DNA from 4 places in the Sporacetigenium sp. TC11 genome. Region 1 is predicted to be linked to each of the others. Evidence: riboswitches for the same ligand, from Rfam matches in the RefSeq annotation. Region 1 holds a riboswitch; each other region holds the start of a gene.

What was found. A riboswitch is a leader RNA that binds a small molecule or an ion and turns the genes downstream of it on or off. The one in region 1 is predicted to bind cyclic di-GMP.
Region 2: another riboswitch for cyclic di-GMP. It lies ahead of ACUSRV_RS13175 (flagellar basal body protein); the one in region 1 lies ahead of ACUSRV_RS04570 (SH3 domain-containing protein).
Region 3: another riboswitch for cyclic di-GMP. It lies ahead of ACUSRV_RS02280 (CpsD/CapB family tyrosine-protein kinase); the one in region 1 lies ahead of ACUSRV_RS04570 (SH3 domain-containing protein).
Region 4: another riboswitch for cyclic di-GMP. It lies ahead of ACUSRV_RS15720 (DUF5667 domain-containing protein); the one in region 1 lies ahead of ACUSRV_RS04570 (SH3 domain-containing protein).

The regions. Positions count from the first base shown of each region.
Region 1 is NZ_JBYVNY010000002.1:329,604-332,790, forward strand. Features, by position in the region: gene ACUSRV_RS04560 (tetratricopeptide repeat protein) at 1-902, shown strand, start outside; gene ACUSRV_RS04565 (acyl-CoA thioesterase) at 1,053-1,475, shown strand; cyclic di-GMP riboswitch class I at 1,771-1,865, shown strand; gene ACUSRV_RS04570 (SH3 domain-containing protein) at 1,914-3,187, shown strand, end outside.
Region 2 is NZ_JBYVNY010000009.1:127,906-131,092, forward strand. Features, by position in the region: gene fliF (flagellar basal-body MS-ring/collar protein FliF) at 1-381, opposite strand, end outside; gene fliE (flagellar hook-basal body complex protein FliE) at 405-698, opposite strand; gene flgC (flagellar basal body rod protein FlgC) at 708-1,112, opposite strand; gene ACUSRV_RS13175 (flagellar basal body protein) at 1,117-1,434, opposite strand; cyclic di-GMP riboswitch class I at 1,528-1,613, opposite strand; cyclic di-GMP riboswitch class I at 1,796-1,880, opposite strand; gene ACUSRV_RS13180 (hypothetical protein) at 2,092-2,808, opposite strand; gene ACUSRV_RS13185 (flagellin N-terminal helical domain-containing protein) at 2,889-3,187, opposite strand, start outside.
Region 3 is NZ_JBYVNY010000001.1:462,665-465,851, forward strand. Features, by position in the region: gene ACUSRV_RS02265 (M14 family zinc carboxypeptidase) at 1-10, opposite strand, end outside; gene ACUSRV_RS02270 (hypothetical protein) at 197-757, shown strand; gene ACUSRV_RS02275 (hypothetical protein) at 893-1,027, shown strand; gene ACUSRV_RS02280 (CpsD/CapB family tyrosine-protein kinase) at 1,176-1,868, opposite strand; cyclic di-GMP riboswitch class I at 1,923-2,011, opposite strand; gene rsmH (16S rRNA (cytosine(1402)-N(4))-methyltransferase RsmH) at 2,076-3,011, opposite strand; gene lgt (prolipoprotein diacylglyceryl transferase) at 3,025-3,187, opposite strand, start outside.
Region 4 is NZ_JBYVNY010000014.1:66,362-69,548, reverse strand. Features, by position in the region: gene ACUSRV_RS15720 (DUF5667 domain-containing protein) at 279-1,313, opposite strand; cyclic di-GMP riboswitch class I at 1,445-1,533, opposite strand; gene ACUSRV_RS15715 (FMN-binding protein) at 1,604-2,440, opposite strand; gene ACUSRV_RS15710 (hypothetical protein) at 2,585-3,187, opposite strand, start outside.

The DNA of each region.
Region 1 (3,187 bases):
ATCATGCTATAAGATTTATAAGGGAAGGTTTATATGAAGAAGGAACTCAAATATTTAAACACTTAACAGAGGAATACCCACAACTTATAGAGCCGTACATAGTCTTAGGACTTATTTGTATGGAAAGAAAAGATGAAATAATTGCAAGGAATTATTTTAATAAAGCTTTAACACTAGATAAAAGTAATGAAATTGTTATTAAGTTTATAGACAAAAGAGTATATAAAATAGATGAAAATATAGAAAAACCAGCTAAGAAAAATCCAAAGGACAAAAAACAAAAGAGCAGTAAAAATAAGAAAAAAAACAGTTTACCTGTAGCAGTAATTGCTCTTTTAACAGCAGGAATAATAGGTCAATCTATATATGGATACAATAAAATATCAAATTTAAATAATCAAGTTAGTACATTAAATACACAAGTTGGTAGTTATAAAGAAGATTTAATAAAATCAAAAGAAGAAAATTCTGAGCTTAAAGCTCAAATCGGAAGCATTAAACCTATAATTAAAAAAGAAGTTTTAATTGCAGATGAACATGCTCTTTATAAAAAAGCATTAGACGAAAAAGAAAGAGGCCTACGTAAAGATGCAATAAAAAGCTTTGAATATCTTGCAGAGTATGGAAAAGACAAGTTATATGTTTCAGAATCTATATATATATTAGGTAGCATTTATGAATCTAAAAAAGATTACGATACAGCTTTAAAATACTACAATAATTATGTAAATAGATATACAGCTAAAGATAACTACTACGATCACTCATTGTATAATATAGCTATGATATATAAAGCACAAGGTGATATAGCAAAATGTAGGGAAAAGTTAAATGAACTAATAAACCAGGTTCCAGATAGTATATACAATAATTCTACAACTAAAAAAATATTAAATAGTTAATTAAAAAGGAAAGCATTATTAAATGCTTTCCTTTTTTGTATAAATATATCTACATACTTTATTTTTCATCAAATTTAAAAGGGTTTTGTTATTACATAATGAATATATTATTATGTAAAAATATTGCAAGCATTTAAGGAGGAACCTAAGATGAAAACTTATACAATGTCAAAATTAGTGAAATCAGAAGATTTAAATCACCACGGAACTTTATTTGCAGGAAGAATGGCTGAATGGTTTATAGAAGGCGCATTTATAGCTGCTGCAAGCACATACAAAAATCCTGATAATATGGTTTGTTTAAAAATGCATGGACTTAAATTTACTTGTCCTGTAAACAAAGGAGAAATAATAACATTAGAGACTAAGGTTATTTATACAGGAAATACTAGTATGACTGTTTATGGTAAGGTTGTAAAAAACGGAGATATAGAAAAGGTTATAGTAGATGGTTTTACAACTTTTATATGTGTTGATGAAGATGGCAAAAAAATGCCTCACAATATAGTTCTACAAGAACCAGAAAATGAAGCAGAAGCAAAACTTAGAGAATATGCAAAAAACTTAAAATAAGTTGATACAAAAAAAGAAAGTATTATTGGTACTTTCTTTTTTTATATCAATTTACTGCAAATTTTGAGAAAGATCCCTGGCTTTCAAGGTCGTTGGCGACATTAGCGTAGCTAATCTTAGATTTTGTTAAATTTAAAAGGGTTTTGTTGTTATTTAATGAATATAATATTATGTAAATATATTGTAATTATTTACATAATATGTAGAAATTAGCATTAAAAAATATTATAATTAAATAAAATGGCATACTACGCAAATAAAGTTTGATTTTAGAGGGTAGTATAAAATATAAAAAATTCGATAAAGGCAAATCTAGGAAAACCTAGAGACGCAAAGCTACAGGGACTAATTTTATACTTATAAGTATAATTATGTCAGCCAGCTGCCGAAAGGAGCGGATTAATAAGCACTAACAATTTTAAAAAAAGGAGTGGTTTTTTGAAAAAGAAGATGCCAATAATTTTAACAACTCTAGCTGTACTTCCATTAGCAGCAATAGATGCTAATGCAGCACCTAATGTGGGTGTAGTTACAGCTTCTTCGTTAAATGTAAGAAGTGGACCGAGCACAAATGATAAAATTTTATTTAAATTAAAAAGGAATGATAATGTAAACATATTAGATAATTCAAATGGATGGTATAAAATAGAAGCCAAGTCTGGAAAAGTAGGATGGGTATCTGGGAAATATATAAATATAGGAAATGCACCTAATCAACAGGATAGTACAAGTACATTAAAAAAGGTAGTAAACATAGACGGATTAAACATGAGAAGTGGACCAAGTACTGCATTTAGGGTAAATAAGGTATTAAACAAGGGAATAGAGGTAGAAGTAGTATCAGAAAAAGATGGTTGGTCACAAGTCAAATATAATAATATGAGCGGACATGTAGCAAGTAGATTCTTAGATGATAAGACAGAGTCTAAACCAGTACAACCACCTAAAGAAGATATTGTACAAGATAATAATGAACAACCGGTTAAGAGTATAAAAAAGGTTGTGAATATAAATGATCTTAATATGAGAATGGGACCAAGTACTAGATATAAGGTAATAAGTGTATTAAATAAAGGTGTAGAAGTAGAAGTAATATCAGAAAAAGATGGATGGAGTAGTATAAAATATAATAACCAAACTGGTAGTGTAGCAAGTAGGTATCTAAATGCTACAAAAATTCCTGACAATACTCAAAAGCCAGATGAACCTAAGGTTCCTGATAATAATCAACCTATAATTACTGTACAAAAAACAGTAAATGTAGATGGGCTTAACATGAGAAGTGGGCCTAGTACTACATACAAAGTAGTTACGGTATTAAACAAGGGAACTAAGGTAGAGGTAATATCAGAAAAAGATGGATGGAGTAAAATAAAGTACAATAATCAAAATGGCAATGTAGCAAGCAGATATTTAAATGAAATAAAAATTCCAGATAATACTCAAAATCCAACACAGCCTGATGTTCCTAACACAGGGGATAATAATTATGGAAGTAATAATGGGACTGTTGAGGAAAAGGTTTTAAATTATACTTTAGAGGAACATTTAGCAAAACAAGTAGTACTAGATCAAGTAATACATTCAGCAAATGTTAGAAGTGCAATTACCCTTACTAGCTTTTCAAGAGCAGTTGAAGATGATATAAAATATTATCTAGATCCAGTTAATTTTGTAAAAACTCCAAATGGAATGTATCAATTTTTAAAGTT
Region 2 (3,187 bases), on a different contig from region 1:
TTCATCTGTTAAACCTATAGAAGATCCTTCATCCATTAGTTCAAATCCTTTTGAACCGTTAGTTATAGTTGGTGAAAGTTCTAGTCTTAACTTATCTACCTCTTGTTTTGGTACATATATTGTATTGCCTTCTATTTTTGTATCTACTTTTCTAGATTCTAGTTCCTGTGATATACTTGCTGCATCCTTAGGGTCTAGGTTTGAAAATAAAACATCATACTTACTTTTCTGAACATACGTCGCTGTAAATATAGTGGCAAGTATAACAGCTATTGCTCCTACTCCAATTGCTATTTTTTTAGCATTGCTTAATGACTTGAGTTTTTCAACACTATTAAGCAAGAAAATTTTGACTTTTTCAATTATATTTTGTTGTTCCATTTATTTACTCCTTGCTTAAAAGACTATATTTGCACCTTGTTTATTTCTTGATATGCTTCAACAAACTTGTTTCTTACTTCAAGAAGTAATTGCATAGACATTTGTGCTTCTTGTGCTGATAGCATAACATCATGCATTGCTACGTTTTCTCCTTTTATAAAGCTTTGAACCATATTATCTGAATTTACTTGGGCCCCATTTACATTATTTATAGCTTGTTTAAATATATCCGAAAAATTTGAGTTTGATTGTTCTGTTACCTTATTGTCATTATTTATTAGCTTACTACTAATTTGAGCTACTTCAGTTATCTTCATTCCCTACCCCTACCTTCCGATTTCTAAAGCCTTAGATATCATATTTTTTTGAGCATTTAATGTATCTACATTAGATTCATAAGCTCTTGATGCAGCCATTAAATCTGACATTTCTACTAATATATCTACATTTGGATATTCTACATATCCTTTTTCATTTGCATCTGGATGTGATGGGTCATACACTTGCTTTAATGGTGATTTATCATCTTCTATAGCCGCAGCCTTTACCCCTAACATCCCTACTTTTTCATCAAAGTTTTCTTCAAATACTGCAACTTTACGTCTATATGCCTCTCCATTAGCTCCCCTTGTAGTACTCATATTGGCTATATTTGAAGATATTGTATCTATTCTAAGCCTTTCTGATGATAACCCACTTGTACTTATTCTCATCCCACTAAAAACACTCATTTAATTACCTCCCAGATATAACACTCTTTGTTATTGATATCTTACTGTTCGCTAAAGTTACTAATGCATTATATTGAAGACTTGTAGCTGCTTGATTTACCTTTTCTGTTTCCAAATCAACATTATTTCCATCTACTCTCATACTTGTTGAATTATCTACCTTTTCTTCTATTTTAGGTGTTGCACTATTTAATGTTTCTTCGAAACTTACATACCTTCTTTTGTAACCAGGTGTATTTATGTTTGCTATATTATGAGCTATAGCTTTGCTCCTTAAATCTGTAGCGCCTAGTCCTATTTTAATTAAATCGTATGTATTCATGACTACCTCCTTATATAAAAAAAACTACTCCGAAGGAATAGTTAAATACGAACGCACTTAAATAAAGATACATAAGTGATGTAAATTCTGCTCGGATGCAACTGGCTGACATAGTTATAATAACCGTAGTCCCTATAGCTTTGTGTCCCTAGATTTCTCTAGGTTTACCTATTTAATTTTTTAATTGTACAATTTTTTTACATTTTTTTACAAATAAGCACATTTTCTGACAATCTTATTTCTAATATATTAAATTATATACTATTTTTACCTTTTTTACTATGTATTAAGGTAAATTGTGACAAAATTTTCCATTTTATATGTACTAAAAAAGCTACTCAGAACGAGTAGCTTTAAACTCATTCGCAACTGGCTGACATAGTTTTACAACCTTAGTCCCTATAGTTTTGCGTCACTAGATTTCTCTAGGTTTGCCTATGTAATTTTTGTGTAAATATATTATAAATCCATTATACGTAATTTTTACAAATTTTAATAGGGTTTTTTAAAATTTTACATAAATTTCTTTTTTTCTGCAATAAAGTAAATTTAACAACTATAATAATTCTAACTAAATTGTATTTTAAATTTGATTTTTATATAAAAAAAGCATGCGCATGAATTTAAATTAGTTCATACTCATGCTCTTATTTTAAACTACTTAAGAATATCAATAACAATATCACTAATGATATTATTTTGAGAATTCATATATTTATATGGGTTTGTCAAAACAATTTCTTTTGTATATTTGATAATATCTAAATAATCTTTTGTATAGCTTTCTTTGTTTTTAATTTTAGATTTAACTCCTTCTATCATTTGCTCTAGTACAATTAAGTTGGATTTAGATTCAGATAATTTAGTTTTTATACTGGTTATTTCCCTCAAAGTATTATTTATAATATCGATAGTTTTATAATCAGCAGTATCTTTATCTAAGTATATATAATCTGTTTTATTTTCTTTATGTTCTCTATCATCGTCACCTTGAAAATCTTTTTTTATATCATCTATTTGCTTAACAAAGTCTTTAATTGCATTTTTATACTTAGAATTTTCTTTGCTTTCATTATTTATTGCTTGCATATAAACTTTTTTAGCTTGTTCAAGAGAATTTTCTATTTGACTTATCTTTAGTTCTTCAGATTGAATTAAAGATATTTTTTCTTGAATATTTCTCTGTTGATAATCCATACTATTGACTTGTATTCTAATATCGTTATACACACCGAGATTTATATTACTATTTTTATCTTTTTTTATATCCTTTTCATTATCTGTTTTTTTGTCCCCTGTCTCTAGCTTATTATCTTTATAATGTGATAGATTTGTTTCATATATTTTCAGATCGGATTTATTGTTTATTATCATATCAATAACTCCTCAATTATATTATATTTATGATAAAAATAAAGAGTAAAGCCAACGCTTTACTCTCTATATCTAATTAATTATCTTAATAACTGCATTACACCTTCTGGTTGTTGCTTAGCTTGCCCTATCATAGCTTGTGCTGCTTGATTTAATAAGTTTAATTTAGATAAGTTGACCATTTCTTTAGCTACATCTACATCTCTTATTCTTGATTCTGCTGCAGTTAAGTTTTCAGATGAAGTTGTTAAGTTAGAAGAAGTTGCTTCTAATCTATTTTGAGTAGCTCCTAAGCTTGCTCTGTTAGTACTTATGCTTTCTAAAATAACATCTACTGCATCTTGTGATGCTTGTGCAGTTGTAGTATCAGTTACTAATA
Region 3 (3,187 bases), on a different contig from region 1:
TTTTCTTCACTGTCTTACCCCCTAAAAATATTATAATATACCTTATATTTACATATTACTACATATTTATTTATATTCCTTTATTTTTTTACATATTCTAAACTTTTCCAAAAATTTATACATTAGATAATAAAATCACTTATAATATATTTCAGTGGAATATTTTTACATTATTTTAAGAGAGGAAGATTTTACTGTGAGAAAAAAAGTCTTAATATTAATAACTTTAGTAATTCTAATGCTGACAGGATGTAAAGGAAATGAAAAAATAACAGAAGAAGAAGAAAATAAAACTTCAACAGAAATGAAAATTAGTGAAGAAAGTTTAAACAAAAAAATCAAGGAAATTGAAGAATTTATTTCTAATAAGAAATATGATGATGCTACTAAATTAATAAAAGAATTAAAATCTAAAAATAGTGATTTGTCTAAAGAATATAACTCTAAATTAAACGATCTAGAAGAAAAAATAACTACAATTAAAAAGAAGGAAAACGCTGAAGAAGCGATAACAGTTAACGAAGCTTTAAAAATACTGAAGGATTTAAATGGAAATGAGTACAATTATACTCTTATAGAAGGTGACGTATTGCCAAAGGAAATAAAGAATAATTATCATGCGTTTATATATGGAAATGAATACAACTCATTTGAAGATGCTATATGTGTACATAAATATACTAAAAAAGTTGTTTCTTATTATCCTGATGGAACAATGGAGGATTTCATAGCATCTAAACCTATAAATTCTAATTAAGAATTTACAGATAAGATAGCTGTAGAATATGCATATAAATATTTTAATAATTACGATGATATTATTTTTTATGAAGGTGACAGTATTCAAGAGTTTAATGGACGTAAATACTATCATACTAGAGAGTATCCTAATATGGAAAATTGGACAGATGAGGAAAGAGAATTTTCAGGTGGTGCCAATTTAGGTGGACCATGGTATTGGGTTCGTGAAGATGGTAGTGGGCTTGAACCTAGTGATACTTTAGCTAATAAAAATGAATATAAATAATTATAATAAAATATATAAAAATATAGCTATAGCTACTGTATCTACAGTAGCTGCTGCTCTAATTGGTGCACGTATGGTTCATAAGAAAATAATATAGTATAACAAAAAATCTCCTAAGTCATATTATAATATGACTTAGGAGATTTCTTTAGTTTCTTTTGCGTTTTTTCTTTGGAATATCTTCCCCATAGTAATAATTTGAATACTTATTCTTGTCTATTTTCATCTTATTAAGAACTGCTCCAAGTATTTTAGCATTAACTTTATTTAAACGCTCTTTAGCTATTTTTGCCATTTCTATATCTACTTCTCCAGAAGCACATACCATTATTACTCCATCGCAATAACTAGATAATACAGCTGCATCAGTTACTATTCCAGCCGGTGGAGTATCTAATATAATATAGTCATAATTATCTTTTAAACTATTAACTAAATTCCTCATCTTGTTAGAACTCAACATCTCTGATGGATTTGGTGGTATCTGGCCAGATGTGATTATATCTAAGTTTTCTATATCAGTTCTTTGAATGCATTCATCAAGGTTTTTATAATCTAAAATAACATCAATCAAGCCGTGTATATTTGTAATTCCAAATTGCTTATGAATACTTGGCCTTCTTAGATCACAATCTAGTACCAAGATTTTCTTTCCTAAGTTAGCAAAGGATACTGCCAAATTACAAGCTGTAGTGCTCTTCCCTTCACCTTGCATTGAACTAGTTACAACTATAGTTTTTATATTTTTATCTATATTACTAAACTCTATACTAGTTCTTATACTTCTATATGCTTCTGATATAGGTGACTTAGGATCTGAATGGGATATAATATTTTTCACAAGTTACCTCCTGTATCTTTAACGTACTTGCGAATCAAAACTCATAGCCGACTTTTCGGCAACTGGCTAGCATAATTATATTAATAAAATTAGCCCCTTTAGCTTTGCGTCTCTAAGTTTCCCTAGATTTGCCTTTATCGAATTTTAATCCTGATTTAAATTTTATCACTTTTCTGATTTATTGCAAACAAAAATCGACTATTTTCTCTATATTTTTTGTGCAACTCTCAATTTTGCACTTCTAGATCTAGGATTTACTTCTATTTCTTCATCTGATGGTAATATAGGTTTTCTACTTATAATTTTTAAAAGAGATTCTTTATCGCATTGACATATAGGAAGTTCCGGTGGACATATACAATCAATAGCCAAATCTTTATAAGCATTTTTAACTATTCTATCCTCTAGAGAATGGAAAGTTATTATACATATTCTACCACCAGGATTTAATATTGAAGTTGCATCTTCTATCATCTCGTTTATTATTCCAAGTTCATTGTTTACTTCTATTCTTATAGCTTGGAAAGTTCTCTTAGCTGGATGAGGGCCGTCCATTCTAGCCTTTTTAGGTACTGCTTTTTTTATTACCTCAACAAGTTCTCCAGTACTTTCTATAGGTTTTTCTTGTCTTTCTTGTACTATAAATTGTGCTATACGCTTAGCCCAATTATCTTCGCCATAGTCTCTTATTATTCTAGCAAGATCTTTCTCGTCATACTCATTTACAACTTCGTATGCAGATAGTGGACTTCTTATATCCATTCTCATATCAAGTGGAGCATCTTGCATATATGAAAAACCTCTTTCGGCTTCATCAAGTTGATGAGATGATACTCCCAAGTCTGCCAAAACTCCATCTATTTTATTAATACCTAAGTTTTCTAATTCTTCTTTTAAATGAACAAAGTTTCTATGAACAAGTTTAACTCTATCAGAATAATCACTAAGTCTTTCTTTTGCAGTATTTATAGCATTTATATCTTGATCAAAGCATACCAAAAGACCATTAGGTCCAAGTTTTTTAACTATTTCCTTAGAGTGACCAGCTCCACCTAATGTACAATCTACATATATACCATCAGGTTTTATATCCAAATTATCTATACATTCATTTAAAAGCACTGATACGTGATGAAATTCCATATATTAACTCTCCTTATTTTTCATTTATTTCTTTATTATCTATTATATTTTTAGATTTCTTGCTTAAATATACATGAATTATTACAGCAACTATTATTCCAGCTAAGCTTATAACTTGAGCCATTCTAAGAGGCCCTAACATTAAGCTATCAGTTCTAAGTCCTTCTACGAAGAAT
Region 4 (3,187 bases), on a different contig from region 1:
AATATAAGTACTCGTTGAAATTTTTCTAATTTTCATTTAATTGAAAAGGATTTTTATATACATTGCAGAATTATATTATGTTATCTATATTTAATGGAGGTATATATTTAGTATGGAGTTGTTTCTAAAAGCACTATTTTGCTCTATAATATCGCTAACAATCTGTGGAATAATAAGATTTAGTCATAAATATGACTAAATCATTCAAATTAAAAAGAGCGGCTGTTTGGCCACCCTTTTTGCAAGTAAATTATATAGTTATTTCTATCTATATCTGATTACTTATCTTTATTCTCTTTTTTATCCTTTACAATTTCTTCTTTTTCTTTATCTTCCTTTATTTTTACTGGCTTTTTTTCATCTTCTTTATTTATCTCTGGCTGCTTTTTTACTTCTTCATTTTTATTTAACTGTTCTTTTTCTTTGTCTAGTTTTGGTTGCTGTTTTGTTTCTTTATCTTTTGTTTTATCTATTTCCTTTGTTAAAGTAGACGTATTAGCTTTAATAACGTCGTTATTTACATTAGTTTTAACAACGTTTTCACTTGCATCAGCTACACTAGTTTCAACAACATCATCACTATTCACTATGTTTTCTTTCTTTACATTTTTTTCTTTAGATTTACTATTTGATCTTATTTGTGATGGACTAATACCTAATTCTTTTGAAAGTTCTCCTAAGCCTTTGCCATCATCCACAACTAAACTAGCTAATTCATCAACTGATTTTCCACTAATTGTAGACAAAGAATTAATATATGCTATTTTGCCAAATCCAAATCCTTTATCACGAAGGATTTTTACAGTTTCAACATCTATATCCGCTACAACATTCGCTGCATAACTTATCTCTTCAGTATTTTCTTCGATTTGTTCCTTTTGATCATCTGCTAAGTTTTCTTCTACTATGTCATCTACTACTGATATATTTTCTAGTCCATCTATTAAATCTTCTTTAACTTCTTCACCTATATTTTCATCTGTGATAACATCTAGAACCTGATCCTGAGCTTCATCTATTGTCTCAAGATAGCCATCTATTGCTGTTTCCACAAATTCACTTTTTTCTTGTTCCGCCATCTCTGTAGCTTCTGAAAGACGTTCTTCAGCGATATCAATTAATAAATCTGCTTTTTGTTCATCATTATAAGTGAATGATAATTGAATATCCTCAAATAACGTATCTGTACTATAAGTTATTTGATCTGGTGTTATTCCTGCACCTGTTTCTGTAGTTTCTTCAGCAGCATATACTGAAGTATTAGGTACTAATAATGCACTTGCACAAACAATTGATGCTAATACTTTTTTCATTTTTTACATCTCCCTTATTCTTTTAATATTTGTACGAACTAATATTCATTTTAAAAGAATTGATAAACTTTAAAGAGATAAAAAAAGCTACTCAAAAAGAGTAGCTTTAATAGACACATATCTATGCTCTCTTCGGCAACTGGCTGGCATAATTATACTTATAAAATTAGCCCCTTTAGCTTTGCGTCCCTATGTTTCCATAGGTTTGCCTTTATCAAATTTTAGTTCTATTTCTAAATTATATATTTTTTGTAGTACTTTGTAAATATATAATAGATATAAAATATATTTTATTCTTCAGTCATACTCATAGTAGCAGTGCCAGTTTTACCTACTTCTGCTAAATCATCTAAAGCATATTCTACTAATGCTTTGAAGTTGTCAGAAGAATGTGTGGCACCAGTTACAGCTTCAACATCACCTATAAGTTGCTTATCTACTAATGCTTTTTCTAATTCAGGAAGATATTTTGCTGGATAAGTTTTTGCAACTGGTTCCATATTAGCTTTATATTCTGCATCTTCAGATTTTAATTTTCCAGCTTCATTTATATAATCAAAGTTCACAGTTGCAATTTTATGATCTTTTATTTCAAGTTCTACAAAAGGTTTCCAACCGTGATCATCAAATTTATCTGCTTCAACTTTGTATTTACCGTCTTCATAAAGAGGTACTATAGCCGCTGTAGCATCGCCAGTTTTTGCTTTTTCTATTGCAGCTGCTGCAAGTTCATTAAAGTTTCTAGATGAGTGAGTAGCACCAGTTACAACGTCAACTTTTGCTGCATCTTGAACCTCAATTAGATTAGCTCCAAGTTTATCAAAACCTTCTCTTGGTGTATATCCATTGGCTGCTTTAAATCCATCTATATACCCTTGAGATTTTGTTCTCATTTCTTTTTTCTCATTTGTATAATCATAGTATGCTTCTGTTATTTTACCATCTTTAACAGTGATATCAACAAAAGCAGTCCAGTTTCTAACGTCTTTTCTGTCATATTCTGCATGATAAGATCCATCTTTCAATCCAGTTGATGGCGCTACTGCTTCTTCTTTAGGTGGTGTACATCCGCTAAGTAGTGTTACAGTCATTAAACTTGTTAATCCTAGGCCTAAAATCTTTTTCATGTTAATCCCCCTTAAAATTATAATACTAATATTACACTTACACTATATGGTGATAATATGTAGTGTGTTAACAAAATCGTTATAAAAATAACTATTTCCTAACAATATATTATATTAGTTTAAGTACAAGATTATGAAAATTTTTTATATATTATTCCACTTACATTTCATATATAATATATCATCCTTTAAATCAGCGGTAAGTTGGTATTGGTGCAATAATAACAGACATAAATTGTAATCAGTGTTTTGATTTTCTATATTTTTAAGATTGCCTTCATATATCGTCTTACTTTCTATGTTCATTAAGTTTTGAGGTCTAACAAGATTTCTAGACATTTTAAGATCTGCAATATTACTTTCTTTTAAAATGTGATAAACAAACTCAGAACATAAAAACCTATTTTCATAACATGCTTCATTGTTAAATATTCCGTCTATAAGACCTCTATAATTGTATTTGTAGTTATCACTATTAATAATAAATTCATTTAATAAATTTTTGGCATCTTCATATTGATCCTTCGTTACCTCAACTTCTATTATTTTTCCAGGTAAATTCTTATGAGATTTATATATTCCTTTATTAAGTTCTTCTTTTCTAAATACTCCAATAAAAGGGTTATGAGCATATTTTCTACCAAAGCCGTACATAAAGTTAAGCTCTTTATCAAGTGAAACAGCTGCATGAGTATATTTATCATTTTTTATAAATTGAATAAGTCTTGATATTACTGTACTTGTTCT